Regions from separate parts of the Halobacillus shinanisalinarum genome, predicted to be linked through region 1. Evidence: riboswitches for the same ligand, from Rfam matches in the RefSeq annotation. Region 1 holds a riboswitch; the other holds the start of a gene.
What was found. Region 1 has a riboswitch for thiamine pyrophosphate ahead of MUO14_RS16800 (ABC transporter substrate-binding protein). Riboswitches for the same ligand answer to the same signal wherever they lie in the genome.
Positions count from the first base shown of each region.

Region 1 (8,161 bases):
GTTAAAGCTCTAAATTAACATGATAAAATGGATAAGCACTTCCTTATTTCTGTCAATAGAATTAAGGGGGTGTTTCTTTCTCATCAAACGTTTCACCTAGAACAATCGGTTCCCGTTTGCTTCTCACGCAAGTACTCAGCGAACAGTTCACGCTGATAATCAAGGGTCTGATGTCCATTCCATTTCCCCAAAGGTTGTATAGACCTCACATTCACTTTAGATAAGAAATTGTACGTCCAGGAAATGTTTGATAGTTAGAGGTTTGCCAAATGGTGATTTGCAGCAAATAATTGTCAATAGAATTTCTTTTAAAGCGGCTTGAGTTCTCAAGCCGTTTTTTATAGTTCACTATCCGACACCCGTTCGTTTTAAATTGAAATAAAATTTAGGTCCTTTACTTTAACCATAAACTAGCAAATGCTAGTTCTTAAGGGGTTTTTTAAACTTTATATACTGAAAATTTTAAATTTTGTGTTATTCTAGTTCAGAAAAGGATTTTAGAAGATCAATAAAAAGGAGGAGACACACAAACATGAAGAAAAGAGCAAGTATTGTTTTATCATTGGCTGCAATCTTGTCCTTACTTGTTTCGCTTTTTCCAGGTGGAATAGGTGTGAATGCTGAAACAGGTATAAACGTTTCTATCGACCCCCATCTAAATAAAGCATTAGAAACGGAGGCAGGACCGTTTGAAGTGGTGGTCACTTTTGAAGGTGAAGGAGCCCCAACTACTCAAGATGTTGCTATCCTCGAAAAGATTGGATTGACGGAAGGGGTTACCATGAAGGCCCTTCCGGTTGCCGGTGTCTTAGCAACAGAAAGTCAGATTGATAAACTAGCACAAGCGGAAGAAGTTCGTTCTCTTTACTTGAACAGAAAGCTGACTTACTTCAACGAGAAGGCTACAGAACTTACAGGAGTCGATCAGGTTCGCATGGATGACCAAATGACAAAATGGAACGAAGGTCTTCCTGTTACCGGGGAAGGGGGCTCCGTTCTTGTACATGACAGTGGGGTCGACGGCACACATGCAGACTTAGAATATGGCTCCCATCTGGTTGAAAATATACTTAGCTCCATTAACTTACACGCCTATAGCGACATCGGCCCTGTGACGTATCAAGAAGGCGTTGTCAACACGGATACAAATTCCGGTCATGGGACTCATGTTGCTGGTACTGTGGGTGGAACAGGACAAATGTCTAACGGAAAATACGAAGGTGTTGCCCCAGGTGCTGATTTAGTCGGCTATGGTTCCGGCGGTGCTCTCTTTATTCTTGATGCTATTGGCGGATTTGACTACGCTTTAACCCATCAGGCGGAATTTGACATTCGCGTCATTACAAATTCTTGGGGTTCATCAGGTGAATTCGATCCGAATGGCCCCGTCAATGTTGCTAGTAAAGTGGCATATGAACGGGGAATGGTTGTGACGTTTGCAGCCGGTAATGCTGGTCCTGAGGCAGATACGATGAACCCGTATTCTCTTGCACCATGGGTGATTTCTGTAGCAGCAGGCACCTTTGAAAGTGAACTTGCTGACTTTTCTTCTCGTGGCGTGAAAGGGGAAAGCGGTACGTTTACTAGCGAAGGTGAAACATATACGTATTTCAATCGGCCAGACGTAACAGCACCAGGTTTAAATATCGTGTCAACTAGAACTCTGTCACCGGTGGGTGTACTTAACACGACCACCGATGCAGAAAATATACCCACAGCTTTTCTGCCGTATTATACTACGTTAAGTGGAACCTCCATGGCCACCCCGCACGTTGCGGGTATAGTCATGTTGATGCTTGAGGCCAACCCGACACTGTCCCCTGACGAAGTATTTGAAATCTTGACAGAAACTACTACGGACATGCCAGGATATGAAGCATGGGAAGTCGGTACCGGCTATGTAAATGCTTATGCGGCCGTAGATCGTGCATTTGAATTGACGGACAGTAAGACTAAAAAGGGGCCGAAACATAAGTCTCTAAGATAATAGACGACAAATATTTATCGTCTATTTGGATGAAAACCGTCTCGAGCATATGCCCGAGACGGTTTTATTTTGTATGCCGGGCATGGGTGTAAGATTCAAGTCCCGAGCGGTGAGGGTCGTTGTAGCCGTTAGCCAAAAACAAGGGTGTCAGGGTGACCTGAATCTAAAGGAAGCTGGTGACAAAGTTCCGCCTTGTGGGATACGAAAGTTGGTTTATCTTTTTCCTTCCCAAGCGATTAGGACTTTTCCAAATTCCTTTTCAAGGTTTTCTATTTTTTGTCGTTCAGTCTCTGAGAGAGTTGCTAACTTGTAGTCATTCTTCATATGAAAACCTCCAATCTAAATTCTTACTTAGAGTATTCGTTAAAAAGCAAAAATTATTCCACTTACGTATATTTCTGAACTCTAACTGACAAATGGATATCCAATTTTAAATGTCAGAAGACAAGGCTAACTTTGTGTGTTAAACTCTAGAAAATAATATAAGAATGCTATTCACTAGGGGAGCCATATGGCTGAGAAAAGAAATGATATTTCTTTGACCCTCTGAACCTGATCTGGTTAATACCAGCGAAGGGAAGTGATGTTGTTAGCATTAATCATCGTTGATTAATGGGGAATAACAGGATCACTTACATGTGGTGCTGTTTTTTTATTATGGAAACGTTTCTTACAACAGAAATGACTGGAGCATTAGAAAATATTTTCAATGGGAGGATGATGATATGGAAAAACTCAGATTTGGCCTGGAATGGTTTCTAAACCCGAACCACCTTCCCTTTTTGATTGGGGTAGAAAAAGGGTGGTTTAAAGAAGCTGATCTGGATGTGGAGATGATAGAACCTGTGGAACACTTTGATGCGATGGATGAAATTTACAAAGGACGTATGGACATGGCTGTTACAGAACCTCTTCACCTAGTACAGGATCGGCTAAAACAAAAGGACGTCATTGGGTTCTCAAGATTTTTAAAATCTGATAGTGGAGTCATGTCACTCGAAAATAAAGGAATCACAAGACCAAAAGATATGCTTGGGAAGAGACTAACCTATCCAAGTGCTCCGGGACCAACAGGATTATCCTTTGTGAAAGCACTGATCGAGGCTGATGGAGCACATTGTAATGTCAGTGACGTAACTCCAGTTAACAAGGGGTTTTATCATACAGATGCTTTAATTCACGATGAAGCGGATATAGCTTTTTCTGTACAACAGCATCATGAAGTTATTGAAGCAAGTGAACGGGGATATGAACCAAGATTCTTTTCACTAAAAGAATGGGGACTGCCTGCAGGTGGGCATTTAATTTTAATTACTTCACGAGAAATTTTAGACAAACGCAGACAAGGGATTGATAAGTTCTTGGAAGTTTTGAAGAGAAGCATTGAGTTTATAGAAAACAAACCTGAGGAAGCAAAGGTGGTTTATTATCAATTTACTGGAAACCGGAAGGATCATATTGAAGCTGCTATTTTAGACGCAACTTTATCATACTTCACAACAGATTTTTCAGTGCCGGTCGCTTATTTTGACGATTTACAAAAATGGCTGAATAAAACAAAACTGACTGATTATTCAATAGACCCTCAGGAATATTGGACTAATGAATTCGTGCATAATAAAGGAGGAAATGACAATGGAAATTAAAGATCAAGTTGTACTCGTCACTGGGGCAAGCCGAGGATTAGGAGCGGAAATAGCCAAAGCCTTCGGACGAGAAGGAGCAAGAGTTATCGTTAACTACAATCAAAGTGAAAGGAAAGCACAGGAAGTAGTTGAAAGTATTGGCGATCGTGCTAGGGCTATTCAAGCAAATATCCTCGATAAAGATCAAGTTCAAGCGATGTTTGATCAAGCAGAAAGGCATTATGGCCAAGCCGTTACCACTGTGATTAATAATGCTCTTGTTAACTTTAAATTTGATGCCGTGAACAGGAAGACCGCGGAAACGGTAACCTGGGAAGAGTATCAAACCCAATTAGAGGGGAGTGTGAAAGCAGCGTTACACACAACACAAACTGCTACTGAAGGAATGCGTGGGCTGAACTTTGGAAGAATTATAAACATCGGTACCAATCTATTTCAAAACCCTGTGGTCCCTTATCATGATTATAATACAAGTAAGGCGGCATTACTCGGTTTTACTAGAAACATGGCTCGCGATATGGGAGCTCACGGTATTACGGTAAATATGGTTTCGGGCGGGTTATTGCAAAAAACGGATGCAAGTGCATCGACTCCTGATGAAGTGTTCGATATGATTAGTGAAAATACACCGCTAAAACGGGTGACAACCCCCGAAGAATTAGCTGATGCTACATTATTTTTCGCTTCGTCGTGGAGTCGTGCCGTTACCGGGCAAAACTTAGTCGTTGATGGTGGCTTGGTCATGGATTAATCATCTTAAAGCTACGGTATGGCGTCTGCAGCCAAGCTCAATAAAGAATCGTGGACAGGTCTAGTGCTAGTTTTTATTATAATAGCAGCCTCACGAGGTGACATAACGTCCTGTCTCAAAAATATAGCGACCTATCTCAGAAATATAACTCCCGATCTTCATGTAATTATGTAACTATCTGTTACAGTCATTAGCTTCCAATGATTTGATTTTTCTTAAGAAAAGAGGCACCTCTCAGTAGAAAGGTGACTCACATACAGGCTTATCTTTTCCCTTCCCAAACGATAAGAACTTTTCCGAATTCCTTTTCAAGATTTTCTGATTTTTCTCGTTCAGTCTCTGAGAGAGTTGCTAACTTGTAGTCATTCTTCATATGAAAACCTCCTTGATTCAAATCTTAATTAGAGTATTCGCTAATAAGTAAAAACTATTCTATTTCGGTATTCCAGTGCTTCTTATGCAAGTCACCACGAAAAAATTAGCTGATTATAATTAAAAGGACCTTGTTTTCTTTTTAACCGTTAATAAATGAGGAGATTATTAAGGACGGAGGGGAAAATATGAACGTTCTTATATTTATCTGATTCAGGTGTTGATGATACGTTCGCTCTGCTATATGCACTGCGTCACCCAGAGATTAATGTGATCGGGCCGCTCAAAATACTCAGTATCTGTTATCTCTGATGGGCAAGGGTGACCATTTACTCACACACAAAAAAGCCAGCAGAATCATGGAATCTGCTGGTCTTTCCCTGTAATACTCATACTTTCAAACAAAGAGGTTAACTTCCTCTCATGATTGTTCCCGAATTAAAATCGGGACGTGTATTTTCGACTTTTTGTCATACACACAAACTTCTGGAATTGTAATCTCATTACTCCAATACATAGAAAAAGCCAGCAGAATCCCCACATTCTGCTGGCGTAGCCAATTCTCTATTACTCTTGAATCAAACGACCGTCAAACGCTTCAGCCGGAACAATTGTCTCGCCATTCGCTTGCTTCTCACGCAAGTAATCAGCAAACAACTCCCGCTGAAAGTCAGGATGTGACGTCCATTCTACTTCACCAAAAGTCGTATAGCCATCACCTTCGCCGGTAGATAGGAAGTTGTTCGTCACAACCGTAAACGTCTGATCGGAAAACTCACCATTCGTATAAACAGGTGTGCCGTCAGTCAGCTCAATGGAAGTCACGCGTTCTCCATCTGGCTGTGAAGGATCATAGACAACATTCATGCCTGAGAACTGAATCTTCATAAAGTTGGAATCATCCTGTGCCGGGCCTTCTAAGATTTCCTTAAGCTGCTGCCCAGTCATTTCTGCCGTCACATTATAGTTGTCAAAAGGAAGCACTTCGAATACTTCACCATAGGTAATTTTCCCAGCATTAATATCTGTACGAATACCCCCACTGTTTTGGAAGGCGATATCTGCATTCGCGCGCTCACGCATTGCATCTGTAATCATGTTCCCAAGCTGGCTGACACCAAGGTCGCCGTACTTGCGATCACGAGTTAAAGGCCCTTCAGTTGTAGAGACAATTTCACTTTTTATTTCTTCAACTTGATCTTTATAGTAATCTACAATCTCGCGAACACTTTCATCTTCGCTTGCTAGGTGATCATAGGTTTCTAGCATATCGATTTCAGAACCATAGATTTCTTCTGATTCAGGATCGACAAACAACTGAATATGGCCAATGGCTTTTGTATATTCATCAGCTTCAACTACTGGAATACCATTCACATGACCAGCTACTCGCTCGTGGGAGTGACCGCCGACGAGGGCATCCAGTCCGCCTTCAGATGAGTTTGCGAGCTGTGCCAATTCGCCCATGATCTTTTCAGTCTCTTCCTCATGCCAGCCAGGAAGGTGAGAGGTTACCATTACCATGTCGGCACCCTTTGCTTCAAGTTCAGCTGCAAGTTCCTCAGCAATTGGAGCAGGGGTTGGGAACTCCAAGCCCTTTACATGAGTAGATAACGTCGTCTGTGGTGTTTGTGGTGTAGCAAATCCGATAATTCCAATTTTATAGCCGCCTTTTTCAATGATCGTATAAGGCTTGGCCCACTCAGGACGCTCTCCAGTTTCTTCTTCAAAAATGTTCGCACCAAGAATGGGATAAGCAGCATCATCCAGGCGCTGTTTCAGGACATCGACACCCCAGTCAAACTCATGGTTACCGATTGAGCCCGCATCGTACTTGATATCATTTAATGTTTCAATGGTAGATTTTCCGTAAAAAGAATTAGAGATAAGAGTTCCTTGCATCGTGTCTCCACCATCGACAACGACCGTACCATCCGCATTCACTGAACGGAAATCCTCAACAATGCCGCCAATTAACGCCATTCCGCCTTGTTGGTATTGCTGGTTCTGGATAATGTTCCCATGAATATCGTTGGTAGAAAGAATATCAATGACATCAAAAACGAGAGGTTTAAACGTTTTGGCGACTTCCTCCAGCGTCATCGGCTCATTCGGTTGAAACGCTTCCTCAAACGTTATATCAAATCCACCTGCTAGAGTCGCATAGGCCACATACGGCTTCGCTTCCTCAGGAATAGACTCGACATCCGTGAAATTATTCAACACCTCAAGATCCACTTCAGGGACCTCGCCATTATTCATCGCAAGCGTAAACAATTTCGCCATATCAATCCGGGTAATTGGTTCCTTAGGACTAGCACCTTTAGACTTGTTTGATGAATCAGAGAAAAACACATCTTTCGGACTTAACCCCTTCATCTCATCCGCGCGCTTCAACATCTTCATTACATCAAGGCGCGTCACATAAGGGTTTTTATGTATCTGAATCTGCTGCTTCTGCTTAATAATGTCTTGATCAATCAAAAGCTCTGTATCACTTAACTGCGCCATGTCGAAGTTCGTCTCAGCTTTTACCTCATCTGCCTGAAACAACGAGAAAGCCATTACTGGAGCGGCTAAAACGGTCAACAACTGCCTTTTCTTCATCCGTCTTTTTCCCCCTTGAATTGTATTAGAAACCGTATACAATGTACCAAATTGAATGAAAATTTAAAATCATGCAATCTATCTATTTTTTGTGAGAGTAGGAGGATTATGATGGAAAAATGTCTAATTATGTATATATAAGAAATCATAAAGAATAGGTGAGATAAGAAATGCCCATATATAACAAACTCGTCCGTGACCGAATTCCTGAGATAATCGAAGGAAAGGGTAAGTCGATTCGTACCCGTATATTAAATGAAGAGGAATACATAGATTCATTGAAAAACAAGCTCCAAGAAGAAGTAAACGAATATCTTGCAGCAGATAATGATCAAGAAGCTTTGGAGGAATTGGCTGATTTATTGGAGTTAATCCGTGCTGTTACAAAAATCCACGATTCTTCAATAGAACAAGTGGAAAAGATCCGGCGTGAAAAGAGTGACCAGCGTGGATCGTTTCATAATCAGGTTTATCTAGTTGAGGTGGAGGATTGAAAAGTTGGGGGAATAAGAGTGGACAAACAGCTGTTGAGAGAAAAGGTAGAACATCTTACCATTTGGAAAAAGCATGACCAACGTGCCCCACATAAACCTTTATTGATCTTGTACGCGTTAGGTCGACTCGTAACACATCAACAAAGGTGGATTCCCTTTAAGCAAGCCTATACAAAAATGGAACATCTATTGAAGGAATATGGCCCACCGAGGAAGTCCTATCACCCAGAGCAGCCTTTTGTACGTCTCGTGAATGATGGTATCTGGCAACTCACTCCTTCAGTAGATCATCAGAAATTTACCA
Region 1 is NZ_CP095074.1:3,387,497-3,395,657, forward strand. Features, by position in the region: gene ald (alanine dehydrogenase) at 1-18, shown strand, start outside; gene MUO14_RS16795 (S8 family peptidase) at 533-1,987, shown strand; TPP riboswitch at 2,478-2,583, shown strand; gene MUO14_RS16800 (ABC transporter substrate-binding protein) at 2,713-3,633, shown strand; gene MUO14_RS16805 (3-oxoacyl-ACP reductase) at 3,623-4,384, shown strand; gene MUO14_RS16810 (bifunctional metallophosphatase/5'-nucleotidase) at 5,324-7,363, opposite strand; gene MUO14_RS16815 (nucleoside triphosphate pyrophosphohydrolase) at 7,534-7,857, shown strand; gene MUO14_RS16820 (phosphorothioated DNA-binding restriction endonuclease) at 7,876-8,161, shown strand, end outside.

Region 2 (8,161 bases), 1.2 Mb from region 1:
GCAAAAAAGAAGTAGATACAGCCGTAGCCTTAATTGATCAGCTGACAGCTGAATTTGAGCCGGAAAAATATAATGATGAATACCGTACGGCCTTGATGGAGTTAATTGAGGCGAAACGAAATAATGAAGAAGTAACAACGGCTAAGGACAAGAAACGTCCAGATAATGTAACAGATCTTATGGCAGCATTAGAAAAATCACTTGATGAGTCAAAAGATAAAAAGAAAGTGGCACCTAAAAAGGCAGAACCTAAAAAGAAAACGACGAAGAAATCAACCTCTAAGAAAAAGACCTCATAACCCTGTAACAGCCAGTTTTTGTCGAACGATTGGCTGTATTTTAATACCGAAATGTAGTATAATTAATAATAGAATTACAAAGTCGGAGGGTGTATGAATGGACGTTCGTTCCGAAGAGAAGGCAGAACACTTGATGCATTCTGCAAAAGCTTCAATGGCCATCGAGGGCTTAAGCTTAAATCAAGCGCAGGAAATCTTAGTGAAGAAATGTTTAACCGGTGTAATCTCACATAAGGAATTTTTAAAGCGGGCACTGGAATTATCTCGCCATGCCTAACTCAAGGTATGGGAGTGGATCCTCCCGCTATTGTTATGCAGGCACGTCTATTTTGATCAATCATTATGATCTTATGGATGACCGGCAACTCGAAAGTATGGAAACGATGTTAGCTACACAACGTTTGTCTGAATTGCAAGAATCACCTATACTTGGTGAATTTGATTTGCGTCATCTGCAAAGAATCCATGAATATATTTTTAAAGATCTATATCCATTTGCTGGGGAGTTAAGAACGGAGAACATTACTAAAGATGGTTTCTCCTTTGCTCAAGCCTCATTCATTCGGGAAGCGTCTGATTCAATTTTCGCCGACTTAATAGCAGTTGACTGGGAACAGGCTGAAGGCAAGCAGTTAGCTGAGCATCTTACTTATTTCATGGCTGAATTGAATGTACTGCATCCTTTTCGTGAGGGTAATGGACGAAGCTTGCGTGAGTTCATTCGCTGTTTGGCTTTAGAAGCGGGGTACAATCTGGACTGGGCAGTGATGCCGCGCGAACAAGTACTTCACGCTAGTATTGAATCAGTGAGTGATTTGCACCATTTACAAAAAGTCATAATCCAATCTCTAATTAAAAAATAACCGAGATCATCCACCATTATGGTATGATCTTTATTTTTATGTTACATTGTCTGAAAAATCTGACCAATTTATCAACAAGGGGAGGGCTTCACCTTGAGCAAAGAGCTATCCTTGAGGAGCATCTGGAAGGCAAAGCAGCGCATCACTGGTATTGCTGCCCAAACACGGCTCATTTACTCTGAACCATTGTCGAAGCACACAGGAGATCATGTATATCTAAAGCTTGAAAACGAGCAGCCTACGGGGCTTTTAAACTAAGAGGAGCAGCCAACAAAATCCTTTCTCTTTCTTTAAAAGAACAGCAAAAAGGCGTGGCGACATTTTCGACAGGGAATCATGGAATTGCTGTTGCCTATGTGGCAAAACAGCTTGGTGTTCGTTCAATCGTATGCATCTCATCGCGTGTTCCTAAGGGAAAAGTGAATAGGCTGAAGCAGCTTGGAGCAGAAGTGATTGTCGTTGGAGACAATCAGGATGACGCCGAGGACTATTGCTATCAGCTGGAAAGGGAACAAGGTGTTTCTGTGATAAAACCCTTCGATGACCTTGATATCATTGCAGGGCAGGGAACGATTGGACTTGAAGTTATGGAACAATGTCCTAATATAGACGAAGTGATTGTTCCGCTCTCAGGTGGAGGCTTGCTCTCTGGGATTGCTTATACGTTGAAATCCATCGAGTCTTCTATTCGTGTCACTGGTGTTACGATGGAGAAATCTGCTGTGATGCATGAAAGTCTTAAACAAGGACACCCCGTAAAAATGGCTGAGTCCTCTACGCTGGCAGACAGTTTGTTAGGTGGGATTGGGCCGCATAACGAATACACCTTTTCATTAACCCAGGAATATATGGATGAAAGCCTTCTGCTCTCTGAAAAGGCAATTTCAGAAGGGGTATTGTTTATGATGGAGCATCATAAAATGGTGATAGAGGGAGCTGCAGGTGCAGGAATCGGCCAGCTGCTATTAGAAGAGAGTGGAGATGGGCGTACGGTTGTGGTGATTGTCAGTGGTAATAATGTCGACCATGAAACGGTGCGTGAGTTGATTAAAACTAGATAAGCTTGCGGGGTGTGATGGATGGGAATAACTGTGAAGGATATCTTACAATTACCTGTAATGAAGTCGGCGAAAGTCCATGTAGGGCAAGAGCATGTAGAAACTAATCATGTGGAGTGGATCTCCGTCATTGAAACACCGGTAGAGAATTTTGTTCGAAAAAACGAATTTGTACTTAGTACAGGAATTGGTTGTGGCGACGACCCTAATTGTTTAGAAACCTATGTAAAGGATGTTATGCAATCGGGCGCGTCTGTACTCGCCTTTGCTACAGGACGGCACATTTTTAAGATTCCTGATCGCATTCAACAGCTTGCTTTCGACCAGGATTTTATCATCATCGAAATTCCATGGGACGTCCGCTTCGGAGATATTTTGCAGGATGTATTAATTGAAATTAGCAAAGAGAAGGAAGCTGAACAAAAGCAAGCCGAAGGAATCAGACAAGAATTGATTAATTGTGTGCTAAATGGAAAAGGCTTGCAAGAGATCATGACCATTCTTTATCACCATTCGAGGATTCCTGTCGCGATCAGTGACCACAATAAAATTTTGCGTGCTAATTATGATTTTGATCAGAGAATAATCGATGTCTTGAACGGAGTAGTTGAAGGGGATTACGAACTCATTCCGGCTGAGGGAACACCGTTTCGTGACCACCCTCTTTATCATTACATTGAAGAATATAAGATCGGTGAGCAATACTGCTATCAACTTACTATCCTGTCTAATCATAAAAAACAAGGCTACCTTCTCTTTCAGCCAAAAGACGATGCAGAATTAACATGGCCTGTCCTAAACATTCTGGAACATGCGCTAACAGCTAGTGCTCTATATTTTGTAAAAGAAGATGCCATTGAAATGACAGAAATCCGGCTTAGAGATCATTTCTTATTGGATCTAGCCAAGAATGATATAAACTTAGATAAACAAATATTGTCAAAAGCTCAATTGCTAGGCTATGATTTGACTCTTCCATACATTTGTCTTGTCGGTTCTATCCGCTTCAAGAAAAAGGTAGATAACCTTATTGGATCAACAGATCATTCAGTACTATCCTCTTCAATGCACAGTCGCAATTATTATATTCAAAAAGAGGTCACCCATGCTGGCGAGGTCTTGAAAAGGCGAACGATGACGACATTTGAGGATGGAGAAGTAATTGTCTACTTGGAGGCAGATAGCCATCCTTATGTGGAAACAAGTAATCAATTTCTAGACCTTATCGAACGACGATTAAATGAGTTGCTTGCAGGAATAAATATTTCCTGGGGAATATCCTTTCACAATAAAGGGTTTCTTTCCTTCCACCAAAGCTATGAAGAGGCCGTAACCGCTTTAAATATTGGAAAGCAACAGCATGAGGAAGGAAACCGTACCTTTTTTAGTGATACCCGAATGAACAGACTTCTCATGGCCCTATCCCATGAAAAAGAAATAGAAAGCATTGTAAAAGATACGCTGCAGCCTTTAATAGAATATGACCAGAAGCGGCAGACCGATCTCATTCAGACGTTTATCGTTTATAACAAATATAACAGTAACGTGAGTCAAACAGCGAGGGCCTTGACTTTGCATCGTCAATCTTTACTCCACAGACTGCGTAACATTGAGCAATTAACAGGATTATCACTGTTAAATTCGGATGACTTGTTTTTGCTTGAGCTTAGTGTCAGGTTATGGATGCTAAAAAAAGTAGAAGAGTAAACGGTGACAAACGTAAAATGCTTTGTTATGATGAAAGCAACCAAGCGAATAGGAAGTAAAACTACTAGGGGGGCCCGAATGTGGGCTGAGAGGAAAGCAAGTAGGCTTTCCGACTCTTATGAACCTGATCTGGTTAACACCAGCGGAGGGAAGTAGTCAGACGAAATGTCTTATGACTTTATCCACTCGAAGCCAGGTCCACTCTAGGATCTGGCTTTTTTAGTGTTCAATCCACTCCCTTAATGAAAGGAGGAGAAAATGTGAATCGAACCCGTCTCTTAACGACGATGGCGGTATTTGTAGCAATTGGAACGCTTGGGTCCCAGTTGCTTTGGTTTCCAGCTGGTATTGCTAAAGCCTATCCTGTGCAGCATGCCGTCAATGTGATGGCAGCCATCACGCTTGGGCCGATCCCAGCAGTCGGAATCGCTTTTACGATCGGCCTGCTTCGTAATCTACTCGGACTCGGAACATTGCTTGCGTTTCCGGGAGGTATGATAGGGGCCTTGCTCGCAGGTTACTTTTACAAATGGTCTAAAAAGCCCTGGACCGCAGCGGCTGGGGAAGTGATTGGTACTGGCATGATAGGTGCTATGTTTTCCGTGCCGTATGCCAACATACTAATGGGCAGTTCGGTGGGAGCACTAGCCTTTTTGCCCTCGTTTCTTATCAGCAGTACAACTGGCGCATTGATCGGCGGATTTGTCGTATCAAAAATGCGTCAATCGAACGCTATCCCACAACCAAATCTATAACTTTCGGAAACTACTAGGGGCGCGAGTGCGCTGAGATAAGGATTCTTCCTTAGTCCCTTGGAACCTGATCTGGGTAATACCAGCGAAAGGGAAGTAGCCTCACAAAAACTCTTAGTAGCTTCCTTCTTAAAAATAAGGAGGCAAAATTTATGACATTTACCGAAACATTAAGAAAAGAAAATAACGAACTATTTGAAGCGATTTTTAACCATCCTTTTGTTGATGGGATCGGCAAGGGTGAGGTTCCAGAACAAGCTCTAGCCCACTATATTAAAGCGGATTACGAATACTTAAACGCTTTTATGCACGTGTATGGTGTCGCGATATCAAAGTCAACCGAACGCCGTGACATGGGTTATTTCAGTGAGCAAGTAGGATTTGTTTTAAACAGTGAAACACATCCACACCACAACTTCTGTGATGTCGTTGGGATAGGTTATGACGAACTACAAGGCTACCCATTACCGCCGACAGCCGACCACTACGTTAAACACATGATGTATCATGCGCAAATGGGCGGACTTGGTGAGATCCTGGCAGCATTACTCCCATGCCCTTGGACATACGTTGAAATCGGCAATCACTTGATGAAAAAGTACCAGCCGACACCGAATCACACGTTCTATCCTTGGATAGAGTTCTACGCGAATGAGGATTTTGATACGCTATCAATGGCCATGTGTGATCGCCTTGATGAGCTCGCCGAAGAAGCATCAGAGGTTGAGTTGCGTAGAATGAGAGATGCCTTTCGAAAGAGTTGTCAACTTGAATTGAATTTCTGGGAAATGGCGTACACTTGTGAAGAATGGCCGACAGGGGAGGCGGTGAGTTCGAAATGAAGCAAGTTTCTTGTGCGTTAACGATTGCCGGCACTGACCCGAGCGGTGGTGCCGGCATTCAAGCCGATTTAAAGACATTTCAAGAACTAAAAAGCTACGGGATGAGTGTGATCACATCGGTTGTAGCTCAAAATACAACAGGCGTGAGTGGCGTTCATCATCTTCCCATTGAGATGCTGAAAGATCAGCTTGAGGCGATTTATTCTGACATGCCTGTACATGCTTTCAAAACAGGGATGATCTCAAATGTTAGTATGATGAAGGCGATTGCCGAGTGGGTTCCGAACTTGTCTGCACCTTATGTGATGGACCCTGTCATGGTTGCCCAAAGCGGTGACCCTCTGATTGATGAGGAGTCGCGTGTATGGCTTCGAGAGAATCTACTGCCGCTAACTTCGATTGTCACACCTAATATCCCTGAAGCAGAGGATATTTTAGGGGGAACAATTGAGAGCGGTGAGGACATGAAGGAAGCGGCACAGCAAATGGTTACTAGATTTGGTGCTGGTGCAGCCTTAGTAAAAGGTGGTCATATAAAAGGAGAAGCGGTTGACTTTTTATATGATGGATCTGGGATTCATACCTTTACAAGTGAACGAATTGAAACGAAAAATACCCACGGAACAGGCTGTACGTATTCAGCAGCGATAACGGCTTATTTAAGTCAAGGAGCGCCTATGGTAGAAGCTGTCGAGCAAGCGAAGCATTTTGTTACGGAAGCGATTCGCCATTCCTTTGATCTAGGTAATGGAAGCGGGCCGACGAATCACTTTGCTACACGCGAGGAGGTTTTTAACAAATGGCTTTAGATATTGTTTCCGAAGTAAGGGAGAAACAGCCGCTAATTCATAACTTAACGAACCAAGTTGTCATGAACTTTAGTGCCAATGGATTATTGGCCTTTGGTGGTTCACCAATTATGGCGATGGCTAAGGAAGATGCAGCTGATATTGCGAATGTATCTGATGGTGTATTGATCAATATGGGTACGTTAACAGAGGGTCAGGTTCAAGCAATGATTTTAGCTGGAAAAGCCGCGAATGAGAAAGGGATTCCTGTCGTGATTGACCCGGTTGGTGTGGCGGCAACAACGTTTCGTACGGAAGCTTTTCAGCGAATCGCAGCAGAAGTGCAGCCTACAGCCATTAAAGGAAATGCAGGCGAGTTAGCTCATCTCGTTGGGATGCCTTTAGAAACAAAAGGTGTCGATTCTGTCGATTCAGACAATGCCGATGAGATCGCTCGAAAAGTTGCTGATAAATTTGACACGATAGCTATTGTGACAGGTAAAGTGGATGTGATTTCAGACGGGGAAGAGATGATTAGCAATCAAACGGGGCATGCCTGGCTTTCGCAAGTGACTGGAGCAGGCTGTTTGCTCGGATCAATTGTTACAGCTTGCTTATCAACGACAGGTACACCTCTGAAACAGGCTTATACAGCGGTGAAATTTTACGGATTAGCAGCAGAGAAGGCTGCTTCTCAGCCTGGCGTGAATGGACCGGGAACGTTTGCTGCTCATTTTATCGATGCGCTGACCATGAATCTATCGCAACTAGAGGATTCTTCCTCATGAATCTACAGCAAAGACTAAGAAAATATCTTATCATGGGCAGTCAAAATTGCCAGCGTGATCCTGTGGTCATTCTAGAGGAAGCGATCGCTGGTGGGATTACAGCCTTTCAGTTTCGTGAAAAAGGGCCGAATGCTCTTGAGACAGAGGAAAAGCTTGAACTTGGCTTGAAGCTTCGCCAGCTTTGCCGGAAGCATCATGTGATGTTTATTGTAAATGATGACAGCGTTTTGGTGGAACCATTGGAAGCGGATGGTATTCATGTTGGGCAGAATGATGTAGACGTTGAGCAATTGCGTTCGACTTTTCCTGAGAAAATTATAGGTTTATCGGTTTCTAGTGAAGCCGAGGTTAGGAAAAGTGCTATAGATGTAGTGGATTATTTGGGTGCGGGTCCTGTGTTTGGGACTTCGACGAAGATAGATGCTAAGGCGCCTGTTGGTACGGAATGGATTACGAAGGTGAGAGCGATGTATCCAAATATGCCCCTCGTTGGAATTGGCGGGATTACGGCTCAGAATTCTCGATCTGTGTTGGAAGCGGGTGCCGATGGGGTGTCTGTTATTTCGGCGGTGACCCAAGCTGATGATGTGAGCCGTGTGGTGGAGAGACTCTAGGAGCTGGCCGCCGTGTTATCGGTGGCTAGTGCCGATAAATGAAGAGTAAGCCAGGAGCAAAGACTTGCCCCTGGCTCTCTACTAGTTATTTCTAGTCTGTTCATGGGGCGACTTTTTCAGTCAAGGGTTCTAATGAACGAATCGACTACATTGTTAAACCGCTCGGGTTCTTCTAAAAAAGGACAATGGCAGCTATTTTCAAAGAGTTCTAGGCGGGAATTAGTGATTTCTTTGTGCAAATGTTCACCTGCAGCGACAGGAATAAGTTTTTCTGTCTTACCGAAGCAAAGTAAAGTAGGTATCGTAATCGATGGTAGGTATGGACGGCAGTCAATGATTGATTGGTCAAACAGAATCGCACTTGCAATCGAAGCAGGAAGCCGCATCGTTTCCTCAAGCATCCACTCCATCTCTTGTTTAGGTACATTTTCCTTAAACATTAAGGGGATA
Region 2 is NZ_CP095074.1:2,177,360-2,185,520, reverse strand. Features, by position in the region: gene ku (non-homologous end joining protein Ku) at 1-299, shown strand, start outside; gene MUO14_RS10780 (hypothetical protein) at 397-576, shown strand; gene MUO14_RS10775 (Fic/DOC family protein) at 569-1,162, shown strand; gene MUO14_RS24580 (hypothetical protein) at 1,256-1,420, shown strand; gene MUO14_RS10770 (pyridoxal-phosphate dependent enzyme) at 1,438-2,223, shown strand; gene MUO14_RS10765 (PucR family transcriptional regulator) at 2,242-3,927, shown strand; TPP riboswitch at 3,984-4,095, shown strand; gene thiW (energy coupling factor transporter S component ThiW) at 4,188-4,682, shown strand; TPP riboswitch at 4,688-4,791, shown strand; gene tenA (thiaminase II) at 4,832-5,521, shown strand; gene thiD (bifunctional hydroxymethylpyrimidine kinase/phosphomethylpyrimidine kinase) at 5,518-6,330, shown strand; gene thiM (hydroxyethylthiazole kinase) at 6,321-7,097, shown strand; gene thiE (thiamine phosphate synthase) at 7,094-7,711, shown strand; gene MUO14_RS10735 (alpha/beta fold hydrolase) at 7,828-8,161, opposite strand, start outside.
Region 2: it holds a riboswitch for thiamine pyrophosphate, as region 1 does, so the genes downstream of both, thiW (energy coupling factor transporter S component ThiW) here and MUO14_RS16800 (ABC transporter substrate-binding protein) in region 1, are expected to answer to the same signal.